Regions from separate parts of the Streptomyces sp. NPDC058646 genome, predicted to be linked through region 1. Evidence: predicted binding sites of a transcription regulator. Region 1 holds the regulator's gene; each other region holds the start of a gene.
The links. Region 1 encodes HrcA, which represses chaperone genes, less so after heat shock. Its sites were predicted from a motif close to TTNGCACTCNGNNNNNCNGAGTGCNAA; they were not measured.

Region 1 (4,921 bases):
ATGTGCTGCCAGGCGGCCCCCGTGTTCTCCGGCCAGCCCAGCGCCCGGCAGATGCCGGTCTTCCAGTCCTGGCCGGGCGGGACCACCGGCCAGGCGGCGATGCCCAGTGCGGACGGCTTCACCGCCTGCCAGACGTCCACGTACGGATGGCCCGCGATCAGGACGTCCGGCGAGGTCACCGACGCCGCGATGCGGGACTCCTTCGAGCCCGGCACCAGGTGGTCCACCAGGATCCCCAGCCGGGCGTCCGGGGCGGGCCCGAACTCGGCCACGACGGCCGGCAGGTCGTCGATGCCCTCCAGGTACTCCACCACCACGCCCTCGATCCGCAGGTCGTCCCCCCAGACCCGCTCCACCAGCTCGGCGTCGTGCCGGCCCTCGACGTAGATCCGGCCCGCGCGGGCCACCCGCGCCCGGGCACCCGGCACGGCGAGCGAACCGGACGCGGTGCGCGCGGGGGCCGCCGGAGCCCGTGACGGGCGGACCAGGGTGACCACGGCCCCCTCCAGCAGGAAGCCGCGCGGCTCCATCGGGAACACCCGGCGCTTGCCGAAGCGGTCCTCCAGCGTGACCGTGCCCGCCTCGCAGGCCACCACCGCACCGCAGAAGTCCGTACCGGCGACCTCCACCACCAGATCGGTTTCCGCCGCCACCTCCGGCACGGCCCGGGGGCGCTTCCACTGGGGGGTCAGGTCGGGGGAGTACTCGCGCATCCGGCCGACAGTAGGAGAGCCGCGGCCGTCACGCCTCCGACACGCCGAAACGGGCGGCCAGTGTGGCGCGTTGCTCACGGACGAAGCCGGCGTCCACCACCGCTCCGTGGCCCGGTACGTACAGCGCGTCCTCCCCGCCCAGCGACAGCAGCCGGTCCAGCGCCGCGGGCCACTGCCGAGGCGCCGCGTCGCTGCCCGCCTGGGGTTCGCCGGACTCCTCCACCAGATCCCCGCAGAAGACCACCTCGCGCTCGCCGGGCACGAAGACGGCGAGGTCGTGCCCGCTGTGGCCGGGCCCCACATTGGCCAGCAGCACCTGGAGCCCGCCGAGGTCCAGCGTCCACTCGCCGGTCACCGGGTGGCGCGGCAGCACCAGCGAGGCCGTCGCCTCGGCGGCCTCGGACGCCGCCAGGCCGTGCCGCACCGCGCTCTCCCGCAGTTCCTCGCGCTCCACGGACAGCACCGCGTCCAGGCCCACCGCCCCGAACACCTCGGCACCGGCGAAGGCGGCAGCACCCAGCACATGGTCGAAATGTCCGTGTGTGAATGCGATATGGGTCACCCGGCGTCCCGTCAGCCGCTCCGCCTGCTCGCGCAGCTCCGCCCCCTCGCGGAGGCAGGAACCGGGGTCTACCAGGAGCACCGAGTCGTCCCCCACCACCAGCCCCGCCGTGCAATCCCACACCGGGAGCCTCCTGCGGCCGGCCCGCCCGGTCAGCCGTTCCCAGCCCGCCTCTTCCCACCGTACGTCCATGCCGCGACGCTACCCTGGCGGGCCGCCCTTGCCAGGGTCTCACCACCCGGCCGTACACTGAGCGGGGGATCTCTGGCACTCGAACGCACAGAGTGCCAGTCACCAGGCGACGAACAAGGCAACGGACCACAGCTGGAGGTGTGCGCGATGCTCAGCGAACGCAGACTCGAAGTGCTGCGCGCCATCGTCCAGGACTACGTCGGGACGGAGGAGCCCGTCGGCTCCAAGGCGCTCACCGAGCGGCACCGGCTCGGCGTCTCGCCCGCCACCGTGCGCAACGACATGGCCGTGCTGGAGGAAGAGGGCTACATCGCCCAGCCCCACACCAGCGCCGGCCGGATCCCCACCGACAAGGGCTACCGCCTCTTCGTCGACAAGCTGGCGGGGGTCAAGCCGCTGTCGTCGCCCGAGCGCCGGGCGATCCAGAACTTCCTCGACGGCGCCGTCGACCTCGACGACGTGGTCGGCCGGACGGTACGGCTGCTCGCGCAGCTCACCCGGCAGGTCGCCGTCGTCCAGTACCCGAGCCTGACCCGGTCGACCGTCCGGCACGTGGAGCTGCTCTCGCTCGCTCCCGCGCGCCTGATGCTCGTACTGATCACGGACACCGGGCGCGTCGAGCAGCGGCTGGTCGACTGCCCGAGCCCCTTCGGCGAGGCTTCCCTCGCCGATCTGCGGGCCCGGCTCAACAGCAGGGTCGTCGGCCGGCGCTTCACCGACGTGCCCCCGCTCGTCCAGGACCTCCCCGAGTCCTTCGAGGCCGAGGACCGCGGCACGGTCTCCACCGTGCTCGCCACGCTCCTCGAAACCCTGGTCGAGGAAGCCGAGGAGCGGCTGATGATCGGCGGCACCGCCAATCTCACGCGCTTCGGACACGATTTTCCCCTGACGATCAGGCCCGTCCTGGAGGCGCTGGAGGAGCAGGTCGTGCTCCTCAAGCTGCTGGGCGAGGCCAACGAGTCGGGAATGGCCGTACGGATCGGGCATGAGAATGCCTACGAGGGACTGAACTCCACGTCCGTCGTCTCGGTCGGTTACGGTTCGGGCGGCGAAACAGTCGCCAAACTCGGCGTGGTCGGACCGACCCGCATGGACTACCCCGGAACGATGGGAGCGGTACGCGCAGTGGCACGTTACGTCGGACAGATCCTGGCGGAGTCGTAAGTGGCCACGGACTACTACGCCGTTCTCGGCGTGCGCCGCGACGCATCGCAGGACGAGATCAAGAAGGCCTTCCGCCGCCTCGCGCGCGAACTCCACCCGGACGTGAATCCGGACCCGAAGACGCAGGAGCGCTTCAAGGAGATCAACGCCGCGTACGAGGTGCTCTCGGACCCGCAGAAGAAGCAGACCTACGACCTCGGCGGCGACCCGCTGTCAGCCGCCGGCGGCGGCGGTGCGGGCGGCTTCGGTGCGGGCGGCTTCGGCAACTTCTCGGACATCATGGACGCCTTCTTCGGCCAGGCCTCGCAGCGCGGCCCGCGCTCGCGGACCCGCCGCGGCCAGGACGCCATGATCCGCCTGGACCTGGAGCTGGACGAGGCGGCCTTCGGGACCACCAAGGACATCCAGGTCGACACGGCCGTGGTGTGCACCACCTGCTCCGGTGAGGGTGCCGCCCCCGGCACCTCCGCGCAGACGTGTGACATGTGCCGTGGCCGCGGTGAGGTGTCGCAGGTCACCCGGTCCTTCCTGGGCCAGGTCATGACCTCGCGCCCCTGCCCGCAGTGCCAGGGCTTCGGCACCGTCGTCCCGACCCCGTGCCCCGAGTGCGCGGGCGACGGCCGGGTCCGCTCCCGCCGCAGCCTCACGGTCAAGATCCCGGCGGGCGTCGAGAACGGCACCCGCATCCAGCTCGCGGGTGAGGGCGAGGTCGGCCCCGGCGGCGGCCCCGCCGGCGACCTGTACGTGGAGATCCACGAGCTGCCGCACACGGTCTTCCAGCGGCGCGGGGACGACCTGCACTGCACGGTGACCATCCCGATGACGGCGGCGTCCCTCGGCACGAAGTGCCCGCTGGAGACGCTGGACGGCCTGGAGGAGATCGACATCCGGCCCGGCACCCAGTCCGGCCAGTCGATCCCGCTGCACGGGCGCGGCGTCACCCACCTGCGCGGCGGCGGACGCGGCGACCTGATCGTCCACGTCGAGGTCATCACCCCGAACAAGCTGGACGCGCAGCAGGAGGAACTGCTGCGCCAGCTGGCGAAGCTGCGCGGCGAGGAGCGGCCCACGGGCCAGTTCGCGCCGGGGCAGCAGGGTCTGTTCAGCCGCCTGAAGGACGCCTTCAACGGCCGCTGACAGCCCGCCGGGCGGCTGCCGGCGAGCCGCCGGCCGGCCCGCGACCTCGCGTACGAGCCCGGCCCCGGGAACCTTCCGGGGCCGGGCTCGACGCATGTCCGCGGGGCCGTGCGGAGCGGGCGCGAGGCCCCGGGGAAGCGGACTATGCCAGGCGAATGCTGAGATTCGGTGCGATGAGCGGGACATGGCACGATGCAGTCCATGTCCACCGCACTGAACGGTCTCTCCCCCCACCCGGTCGTGCAGGCTCCCATGGCGGGCGGCGCCTCGTGTCCGCCGCTCGCCGCCGCCGTGTGCGAGGCGGGAGGGCTGGGCTTCCTGGCCGGCGGCTACAAGACCGCCGACGGCATGTACCAGGAGATCAAACGGGTGCGCGCACTCACCCGGCGCCCCTTCGGCGTGAACCTCTTCATGCCGCAGACGGGATACGTGGACCCGGCCGCGGTGGAGACGTACCGCGGCCAGCTGGCGGGCGAGGCGAGCTGGTACGACGTCTCCCTCGCCCCCGACGACATCATCGGCACCTGTGACGACGGCTACGAGGCCAAACTCGCGATCCTCCTCGAAGACCCCGTCCCGGTGGTCTCGTTCACCTTCGGCTGCCCCTCGTCCGCGGTCCTCGCCGCCCTGCGCAAGGCCGGTACGCACACCGTCGTCACCGTGACCTCCGTCGACGAGGCCAGGGCCGCGCAGGAGGCGGGCGCCGACTCCGTCTGCGTCCAGGGCGTGGAGGCCGGCGGCCACCAGGGCACCCACCGCGACGATCCGCAGGCGGACGGCACCGCGGCCGTGGGGCTGCTCGCGCTGGTGGCGCAGGTCCGCGAAGGCGTGGGCCTCCCGATCATCGCCGCGGGCGGGCTGATGCGGGGCTCGCAGATCGCGGCGCTGCTCGCGGCGGGCGCCGAGGCGGCCCAGCTCGGCACGGCCTTCCTGGCCTGCCCGGAGTCCGGGGCCCACCCGCTGCACAAGAAGGCGCTGACGGACCCGCTGTTCGTCCGTACGGAACTGACCCGGGCCTTCTCCGGGCGCCCGGCGCGGGGCCTGGTGAACCGTTTCATGCGGGAGCACGGTCCGTACGCCCCGGCCGCCTACCCGCAGATCCACCACATGACCTCGGGGCTGCGCAAGGCGGCCGCCGCGGCCGGGGACCCGC
Region 2 (4,921 bases), on a different contig from region 1:
CGACTACGCGGCACTGGAGGAGTGCTTCACGGCCGACTGCGTCCACCACGACGTCATGGAGTCGCAGGGCCGGGGCACCGGCCGCGACGGCGTCCGCCAGACGATCGGCATGTGGCGCGACGCCTTCGACCTCTCCTTCGACCTGACCCGGCAGATCGCCGAGGGAGACTGCGTCACCACCCTGTGGGACTGGAAGGGAACCCAGAAGGGCGAGTTCATGGGGGTCGCGTCCGACGGCAAGGAATGCAGCATGTCGGGCTGCACGACCTTCCGCATGGAGGACGGCCGGATCGCGGAGAGCTGGTGGTACTTCGACGCCCCCGCCCTCATGCGCCAGATGGGCATGATGCCCGCCGTGCCCGGCTAGCCGGAGACGGGAAAGCCCCGGTCACCCGCGCTCGGCAGCGGTGACCGGGGCCTTCTCATGCCTCAGGCGTCAGCCTCGGCGGTGCCTCAGTGGCTGTGGCCGTGACCGTGGCCGTGACCGGCGTCGCCCTCTTCCTCCGCCGGCTTCTCGACGACCAGGGTCTCGGTCGTGAGCAGCAGGGAGGCGATGGAGGCGGCGTTCTCCAGCGCGGAACGGGTCACCTTGACCGGGTCGATGACGCCGGCCTTGACCAGGTCGCCGTACTCGCCGGTGGCGGCGTTGAAGCCCTGGCCCTTGTCGAGCTCGGCGACCTTCGAGGTGATGACGTAACCCTCGAGACCGGCGTTCTCGGCGATCCAGCGCAGCGGCTCGACGGCGGCGCGGCGCACGACCGCGACACCGGTGGCCTCGTCGCCGGTCAGGCCGAGGTTGCCCTCGAGGACCTTGACGGCGTGGACGAGCGCGGAGCCACCGCCGGAGACGATGCCCTCCTCGACCGCGGCGCGGGTCGCCGAGATGGCGTCCTCGAGGCGGTGCTTCTTCTCCTTGAGCTCCACCTCGGTGGCGGCGCCGACCTTGATGACGCAGACGCCGCCGGCGAGCTTCGCCAGGCGCTCCTGCAGCTTCTCGCGGTCCCAGTCCGAGTCGGTGGACTCGATCTCGGCCTTGATCTGGTTGACGCGACCCGTGACTTCCTCGTGGCTGCCGCCACCGTCGACGATGGTCGTGTCGTCCTTGGAGATCGTGACGCGGCGGGCGGAGCCCAGTACGTCCAGACCGGCCTGGTCGAGCTTGAGGCCGACCTCCTCGGCGATGACGGTGGCACCGGTGAGGGTGGCCATGTCCTGCAGCATCGCCTTGCGGCGGTCACCGAAGCCGGGGGCCTTGACGGCGACCGCGTTGAAGGTGCCGCGGATCTTGTTGACGACGAGGGTGGAGAGCGCCTCGCCCTCGACGTCCTCGGCGATGATCAGCAGCGGCTTCGAGGCGCCGGCCTGGATGACCTTCTCGAGCAGCGGCAGGAGATCCTGGATGGAGGAGATCTTGCCCTGGTTGATCAGGATGTACGGGTCGTCGAGGACGGCCTCCATACGCTCCTGGTCGGAGACCATGTACGGGGAGAGGTAGCCCTTGTCGAAGGCCATGCCCTCGGTGAACTCCAGCTCCAGGCCGAAGGTGTTGGACTCCTCGACGGTGATGACACCGTCCTTGCCGACCTTGTCCATCGCCTCGGCGATGAGCTCGCCGACCTGCTGGTCCTGCGCGGAGAGCGCGGCCACGGCGGCGATGTCGGACTTGTCCTCGATCGGGCGGGCGGTCGCGAGGAGCTCCTCGGACACGGCCTTGACCGCGGCGTCGATGCCCTTCTTCAGGGCGGCCGGGGAAGCACCGGCGGCGACGTTGCGCAGACCCTCGCGGACCAGCGCCTGGGCCAGCACGGTGGCGGTGGTGGTGCCGTCACCCGCGATGTCGTTGGTCTTGGTCGCCACCTCCTTCACGAGCTGCGCGCCCAGGTTCTCGTACGGGTCGTCCAGCTCGACCTCGCGGGCGATGGTGACACCGTCGTTGGTGATGGTGGGGGCGCCGAACTTCTTGTCGATGACGACGTTGCGGCCCTTGGGGCCGATCGTCACCTTGACCGTGTCGGCAAGCTTGTTGACGCCGCGCTCGAGGGCGCGACGGGCGTCCTCGTCGAACTTCAGAATCTTCGGCATGGGAGCGGTTCAGTCCTCTCGTTGCGATCGGCCGCTCACCGCGACCGCCACCGCCTGGAACGAACTACGCCCCTCGCCGCCCGGCATCAGCAGGGTGACCAGGGGCGCAGCTCAAATCAAAACTTGAAGCGAATTACTTCTCGACGATCGCGAGCACGTCGCGAGCCGAGAGGACGAGGTACTCCTCGCCGCTGTACTTCACTTCGGTGCCGCCGTACTTGCTGTACAGCACGATGTCGCCGACGCTGACGTCCAGCGGGAGACGCTGGCCGTCCTCGAAACGGCCCGGGCCCACAGCGAGGACGACGCCCTCCTGGGGCTTCTCCTTCGCGGTGTCCGGGATGACCAGGCCGGAGGCCGTGGTCTGCTCGGCGTCGAGCGGCTGGACCACAATGCGGTCCTCGAGCGGCTTGATGGCAACCTTGGAGCTGGCGGTCGTCACGATCCGACCTCCCCCTTCGGAGATCCGGGGTTAACTGTCTGAGGTGGCGACCAGGTCGATCCGTCGTCGCGGGTGCCGGACCTGCCTGTCGCTGTGTTGGCACTCACCCGGGGCGAGTGCCAGGTGTGACACTATTCCGGCGATTAGCACTCGGTCAAGCCGAGTGCCAATTCTCGCCGCCGGTGGTGTCGCCCCGGCCACCGCCCCACACCTCCCGGCACACCCCCGCACCGCCCCCCACAGCCGCCGAACCCCGGCACCGCCGCCCGATATGTGAGGCCTGGGGCGTGCGCATCCTGGTGGTCGAAGACGAAGACGGCCTGGCCGAATCCCTGCGGCGCGGGCTGTCCGCCGACGGGCACCTGGTCGAGGTCGCGCACGACGGCCACCGCGGCCCGGACCTCGCCCTGGCCGGCGGCCCGTACGACGTCGTCCTGCTCGACCTCACGCTCCCGGCGTCAGCGGCCACGAGATCTGCACCCGTATGCGCGCCCACGGCGACACCACCCCGGTCCTGGTGCTCACCGCCAAGGACGGCGAGCAGGACGAGGCCGAGGGCCTGGACTCCGGCGCGGACGACTACCTCACCAAACCCTTCTCCTTCGTGGTCCTGGCCGCCCGCATCCGGGCCCTCAGAAGCTGAACTCGGCCGGGACCTTCACCGACCCGGGGAAGCTAAGGGAGCTGGTCGACGCCGCGAAACAGGACGTGGTGACGGACCGGGGATGGGACCTGCTGTCGTTCGTGGAGCAGGCGAAGAACCCGTCCGGCGGAAAAGTGCAATTTTCGACACTCCCCGTCGAGCGCTTCGGCAGGAACCGAGGGGAGGACATCAACGTCGTAGATGATATGAAGATAAAGCGCCTCATTGCCGAGCAGATCGGACCCAAGTCCGCTGCGAGCCCGAGCGCACCGGGAACCCCGGGCGCACCGGCACCGGTCTCACGTGAGGCGTCACCCCCCTCGACGCCCCCGCCGGCGCCGGCCTCTTCTCCCGGCCCGTCCTCCCCCGACGGCGGCGGCATCCCGTGCGTGGACTGAGGCGGCCCCTGACGACGGCGGGGCACCGCCGCCGGACCGAAGCACTGCTGCTCCTCCTCGTCGTCGCCATCGCCGTGTCCGGGCACGTCTGCGCGGGCCTGGCGATGAACGGGGAGCTGCCCGCGAACCTGGCGGGCTTCACCATCAGCCTGACGCTGCTCTCCCTGGTGGGGCACCTGGGCGTACGCCGGTTCGCGGCCTACGCGGATCCGCTGATCCTGCCCCTCGCCATGCTGCTGACCGGGCTCGGGCTGGTCCTGCTGCACCGCCTCGACCAGGGCTACATCGAGCGGTACAACTCGGACGCCAACGCGCCGGGCCAGCTGCTGTGGACGGTGGTCGGGGTCGCCGCCTGCCTCCTGGTGCTGGCCCTGCTGCGCGACCACCGGCTGCTGCAGCGCTTCATCTACATCACGATGGCCGTCGCGCTGGTGCTGCTGATCGCACCGGCGTTCTTCGGCGCGGACACGTACGGCGCGAAGCGCTGGATCAAGCTCTTCGGCTTCTCGCTCCAGCCCGGCGAGTTCGTGAAGATCATGATCGCGATCTTCTTCGCCGGCTACCTGGTCATCCACCGGGACTCGCTGGCGCTGACGGGCCGCAGGTTCCTGGGCGTGCGGCTGCCTCCCATGCGCCAGCTCGGCCCGATCATCACCGTGTGGATCGTCTCCATGCTCGTCCTGGTCTTCGAGCGCGACCTCGGCACGTCGCTGATCTTCTTCGGCGTCTTCGTGGTGATGCTCTACGTGGCCACCGAGCGCACCAGCTGGATCGTGTGCGGCCTGGTCATGGCCTCGGTGGGCGCCTTCGTCGTCGGCTCGACGGAACCGCACGTCAAGGCCCGCGTGGCCGCCTGGCTCAACCCCTTGTCGTACTACTGGGAGACCCGGCCCCCGGGAGTCACCTCGGACCAGTCCGCGCAGGCGCTGTTCAGCTTCGGCACGGGCGGGGTCTCCGGCACCGGGCTGGGCCTGGGCCACCCGGAGCTGATCGCGTTCGCCGGGCGCAGCGACTTCATCCTGACGACGGTGGGCGAGGAACTGGGGCTGGCGGGGGTGATGGCCGTACTGATCCTGTACGCGCTCCTCGTGCAGCGGGGGCTGCGCATGGCACTGGGCGCCCGGGACCCGTTCGGCAAGCTCCTTGCGGTGGGGCTGGCCTCGGCGCTGGCCCTCCAGGTCTTCGTGGTCGCGGGCGGCGTGACGGGCCTGATCCCCCTGACGGGCAAGGCCCTGCCCTTCCTGGCGAAGGGCGGCTCGTCCCTCCTGGCCAACTGGATCATGATCGCCCTCCTCCTCCGCATCAGCGACAGCGCGGAACGCCAACGCGAGGCCGACTCCCACGGCCCGGCCGAAA
Region 3 (4,921 bases), on a different contig from region 1:
GGAGCGGTGAACTCCGCGGAGCCCCAGTTCCAGGGCTTGCCGGAGCCGGGGTCGGGGGCGTCGAGGAGCAGCAGGTCCTCGCCGTACTCGCCGCAGCGCTTTACGTGCCCGGCGGTGGCCCGCAGGAGGGTCCGGCCGGGGGCCCGCAGTTCCCCGTAGTACGCGGGCCCCTCGTCCCCGTGCAGTTGCACCCCGCGCACCCCGCTCTCCTCGGCGAGACGCCGCACCTCCTCCAGAGGCTGCCCGCGGAACACCCCGACGGTCAGCACCCCGGCGGGCACCCGCCCGCCCAGCTCGCGCGCCAGGCCGGCCCCGATCGTGCGGGGGCTGCCGGGCGCGAAGACGAACCCGACGGCGTCGGCCCCGGCCGCCACGGCCACGTCGACGTCGTGGGCGGTCTTCAGCCCGCAGATCTTGACGAAGGGTGCACTGCTCTCGCTCATGCCCCGAGTCAACCAAACCCGGGCCCCCACCGCCGCCCCGTCCCGAGTACCGGGCACGCGCCAAGCTCATCCGGGGGAAGATCGTCGTGTCACCGTGGTCCAAGCTGCGCTACTACCGCCCGATGCGCACGCTGCGCCGACAGCTTGAGCCCCACGCTCCCGAGAACCACGTGACGGACGTCGCGCCGTTCCTCTTCGAGTTCCCGTGGACGGGGCGGCCCTGTCGCTGGTCGCCGAGTTCACGTCGGTCTCCGCGAAGGACGCGGACTGGAACGAGAAGCTGGACGTCCACGGCCTGCTCGTCCCGGTCTACCTGGTCGTCGACCTGCAGGACGTGGAGATCACCTGCTTCCACGACCCGTCCCCGCACGGCTACCGCTCCCGTACGACGGTGTCCTTCGGCGAGGCGCTGCGCGTACCGGCTCCCTTCGGCTGCACCCTCGACACGGCGTTCTGAAGGGCGCGGCCCGGCGGCTTCCCGTACGGAGCGGGCCCGGTGGAACGCCCGAGGGCGGCACCCGCTCCGTCCGGAGTGGGTGCCGCCCTCGGTTCGAGAACAGCCGATCAGCCAGGGGCCGATCAGAAGTCCATGTCACCGCCCGGCATGCCGCCGCCCGCGGGGGCACCGGCCTTCTCGGGCTTGTCGGCGATGACGGCCTCGGTGGTGAGGAACAGCGCGGCGATCGACGCGGCGTTCTGCAGCGCGGAACGCGTGACCTTCGCCGGGTCGATGATGCCCTCGGCGATCATGTCGACGTATTCGCCGGTCGCGGCGTTCAGGCCCCAGCCCACGGTGAGGTTGCGGACCTTCTCCACGACGACGCCACCCTCGAGACCACCGTTGACGGCGATCTGCTTCAGCGGGGCCTCGAGCGCGAGCTTCACGGCGTTGGCGCCGGTCGCCTCGTCACCCGACAGGTCGAGCTTCTCGAAGACCGAGGAGGCCTGCAGCAGGGCCACGCCACCACCGGCGACGATGCCCTCCTCGACGGCCGCCTTCGCGTTGCGGACGGCGTCCTCGATGCGGTGCTTGCGCTCCTTGAGCTCGACCTCGGTCGCGGCACCGGCCTTGATGACGGCCACGCCGCCGGCCAGCTTCGCGAGGCGCTCCTGGAGCTTCTCGCGGTCGTAGTCCGAGTCGGAGTTCTCGATCTCGGCGCGGATCTGGTTGACGCGACCCTGGACCTGGTCGCTGTCGCCCGAACCGTCGACGATCGTGGTCTCGTCCTTGGTGATGACGACCTTGCGGGCGCGGCCGAGCAGGTCGAGACCGGCGTTCTCCAGCTTGAGGCCGACCTCCTCGGAGATGACGGTGCCACCGGTGAGGATGGCGATGTCGCCGAGCATGGCCTTGCGGCGGTCACCGAAGCCCGGGGCCTTGACGGCGACGGACTTGAAGGTGCCACGGATCTTGTTGACGACCAGGGTCGACAGGGCCTCGCCCTCGACGTCCTCGGCGATGATCAGCAGCGGCTTGCCGGACTGCATGACCTTCTCCAGGAGCGGCAGCAGGTCCTTGACCGAGCCGATCTTGGAGTTGACGATCAGGATGTACGGGTCGTCGAGCGACGCCTCCATACGCTCCATGTCGGTGGCGAAGTACGCCGAGATGTAGCCCTTGTCGAAGCGCATGCCCTCGGTGAGCTCGAGCTCCAGACCGAAGGTCTGCGACTCCTCGACGGTGATGACGCCTTCCTTGCCGACCTTGTCCATCGCCTCGGCGATGAGCTCGCCGATCTGGGTGTCGGCGGCGGAGATGGAAGCCGTGGAAGCGATCTGCTCCTTGGTCTCGACGTCCTTGGCCTGGGCGAGCAGGGCGGCGGAGACGGCCTCGACGGCCTTCTCGATACCACGCTTGAGGGCCATCGGGTTGGCGCCGGCGGCCACGTTGCGCAGGCCCTCGCGGACGAGCGCCTGGGCGAGCACGGTGGCGGTGGTCGTACCGTCGCCGGCGACGTCGTCCGTCTTCTTGGCGACTTCCTTGACCAGCTCGGCGCCGATCTTCTCGTACGGGTCCTCGAGCTCGATCTCCTTGGCGATGGAGACACCATCGTTGGTGATCGTGGGGGCGCCCCACTTCTTCTCAAGGACGACGTTGCGACCCTTGGGGCCAAGGGTGACCTTGACGGCGTCGGCGAGCTGGTTCATCCCACGCTCGAGACCGCGCCGGGCCTCCTCGTCGAACGCAATGATCTTGGCCATCTGAAGTGGTCCTCCCGGACAGGGGTGGATTGCTCCGGACCGCGCCCGCGCCCGCGACGGACGGCCTGCGTGCCCGGCGGTTCCTTCCCGCCGGACCTGCGGGCCTCACCGGCCCGGTCCTCGTTTTGGTAGCACTCTCGCTTGGAGAGTGCTAACGCCAATGATTAGCACTCGCCCCCCGCGAGTGCAAGCGGCTTCGGGCAACGCCGGGCGAGGAACCGGACAGGACAGGGGCCGACCGGCCACAACGCACGAGGGGCCCCCATCCCGTGTCCAGGATGTGGGCCCCTCGTACGTCGAACACAGTGCGTGGGCGGTCGATCGCGCCAGGACTAGCCGAGTGCGAGCTTGACCATGTCCGCCTGCGGACCCTTCTGGCCCTGCGAGATCTCGAACTCGACCCGCTGACCCTCTTCAAGGGTGCGGTACCCGTCCATCTGGATGGCGCTGTAGTGGACGAACACATCCGCACCACCGTCGACCGCGATGAAGCCGTAGCCCTTCTCCGCGTTGAACCACTTGACGGTGCCCTGAGCCATGCCTAACTCCCCTATTACTGGCCCTTGCGCAGGAACGCACTTCGCGGTCCCGGGTCATCACTTGCGTCGGAACGCGTCGACCGAGGCTGAATGTATCTGCGCGAGTGCTGTCTGCAACAGGTCAATCCCACGAGAATTCTGGACACCCAGAAACACAGAAATAAAGTGAAAATTTGCCATATCCCAGGGCAACTCGGGCCAGGCATATTGCGCCAAAGCCCCATACCGCACTTGCACATTGACCCGATGTCGACCCTCACGCGACCCGTTCATATGCGGCGGGCAAGAACAGCGGAGGGGACTTCCCCAACCCTACCGCGCCCAATCAAGCTGAATTGCCCCCTCCGCTTTTTAGCGGAGGGGGCAATTACGTTTTTGCGCGTCACCTACGGGAAGGTCAGCCGCCCGCGACGGCCGGGATGATCGAGACGCCGGCACCGTCCGGGGTCACGGCCTCCAGGCCGCCCTCGAACCGCACGTCGTCGTCGTTCACGTAGACGTTGACGAAGCGGCGCAGCTTGCCCTGGTCGTCCAGGACGCGCGCGGCGATGCCCGGGTGGTTCTTCTCCAGGGACTCGATGACCTCGGCCAGGTTGGCACCCTCGGCGGACACCTCGGCCCGGCCGCCGGTGTAGGTGCGCAGGATGGTGGGGATGCGGACGTTGACGCTCATGGCGCTACTGCCTTTCCGGGGAGCAGGAGGAGATGGTCAGGCCAGTCCGGCGGCGCGGAAGGCGTCCAGGCTCGGGCGGATGGTCGCGGTCTGGCCGCTGTCCGCGGCCACCGCCTCCAGGGTCTTGAGGCCGTCACCGGTGTTCAGGACGACGGTGGTCAGCGCCGGGTCGAGCTGCCCGTTCTCGATGAGCTTCTTCGTCACGCCGACGGTCACGCCGCCGGCGGTCTCGGCGAAGATGCCCTCGGTCTGCGCGAGGATCTTGATGGCCTCGACGACCTGCTCGTCGTTGACGTCCTCGACGAATCCGCCGGTGCGCCGCGCGATGTCCAGGACGTACGGGCCGTCCGCCGGGTTGCCGATGGCCAGCGACTTGGCGATGGTGTTCGGCTTCTGCGGGCGGACCACGTCGTGACCGGCCTTGAAGGCGGCCGACACCGGGGAGCAGCCCTCGGCCTGGGCGCCGAAGATCTTGTACGGCTTGTCCTCGACGAGGCCGAGCTTGATGAGCTCCTGCAGACCCTTGTCGATCTTCGTCAGCTGCGAGCCGGACGCGATCGGGATGACGATCTGGTCGGGCAGCTGCCAGCCGAGCTGCTCGCAGATCTCGTACGCGAGCGTCTTGGATCCCTCGCCGTAGTACGGGCGCAGGTTGACGTTGACGAAGCCCCAGCCCTCGCCCAGCGGGTCGCCGATGAGCTCGGAGCAGAAGCGGTTGACGTCGTCGTAGTTGCCCTCGATGCCGACCAGCTCGCCGCCGTACACGCCGGCCATGACGACCTTGCCCTGCTCCAGGTCGTGCGGGATGAACACGCAGGAGCGGAATCCGGCCCGGGCGGCAGCGGCGCCGACGGCGCCGGCCAGGTTGCCGGTGGAGGAGCAGGAGAGGGTCGTGAAGCCGAAGGCGCGGGCCGCCTCGACGGCGATGGCCACGACGCGGTCCTTGAAGGAGTGCGTCGGGTTGCCGGAGTCGTCCTTGACGTAGAGCTTGCCGGTGACACCCAGCTCCTTGGCCAGGTTGGCCGCGTCCACGAGCTTGGTGAAGCCGGGGTTCAGGCTGGGCT

Region 2: groES (co-chaperone GroES) is a predicted target of HrcA. The motif match lies at 2,668-2,694, and genes of this name have one in related genera.
Region 3: groL (chaperonin GroEL) is a predicted target of HrcA. The motif match lies at 2,774-2,800, and genes of this name have one in related genera.

What each region holds. Positions count from the first base shown of each region.
Region 1 covers NZ_JBHXRK010000011.1:137,343-142,263, reverse strand. Annotated here, with positions in the region: gene ACFWUZ_RS16015 (DUF3097 domain-containing protein) at 1-713, opposite strand, end outside; gene ACFWUZ_RS16010 (MBL fold metallo-hydrolase) at 742-1,467, opposite strand; gene hrcA (heat-inducible transcriptional repressor HrcA) at 1,615-2,631, shown strand; gene dnaJ (molecular chaperone DnaJ) at 2,632-3,768, shown strand; gene ACFWUZ_RS15995 (nitronate monooxygenase) at 3,970-4,921, shown strand, end outside.
Region 2 covers NZ_JBHXRK010000060.1:8,477-13,397, forward strand. Annotated here, with positions in the region: gene ACFWUZ_RS35710 (ester cyclase) at 1-367, shown strand, start outside; gene groL (chaperonin GroEL) at 454-2,082, opposite strand; gene groES (co-chaperone GroES) at 2,216-2,524, opposite strand; partial or broken gene ACFWUZ_RS35725 (response regulator transcription factor) at 2,812-3,158, shown strand; gene ACFWUZ_RS35730 (FtsW/RodA/SpoVE family cell cycle protein) at 3,553-4,921, shown strand, end outside.
Region 3 covers NZ_JBHXRK010000016.1:117,655-122,575, reverse strand. Annotated here, with positions in the region: gene ACFWUZ_RS20755 (phosphoribosylanthranilate isomerase) at 1-443, opposite strand, end outside; gene ACFWUZ_RS20750 (hypothetical protein) at 649-900, shown strand; gene groL (chaperonin GroEL) at 1,023-2,645, opposite strand; gene ACFWUZ_RS20740 (cold-shock protein) at 2,978-3,184, opposite strand; gene ACFWUZ_RS20735 (MoaD/ThiS family protein) at 3,582-3,857, opposite strand; gene thrC (threonine synthase) at 3,894-4,921, opposite strand, start outside.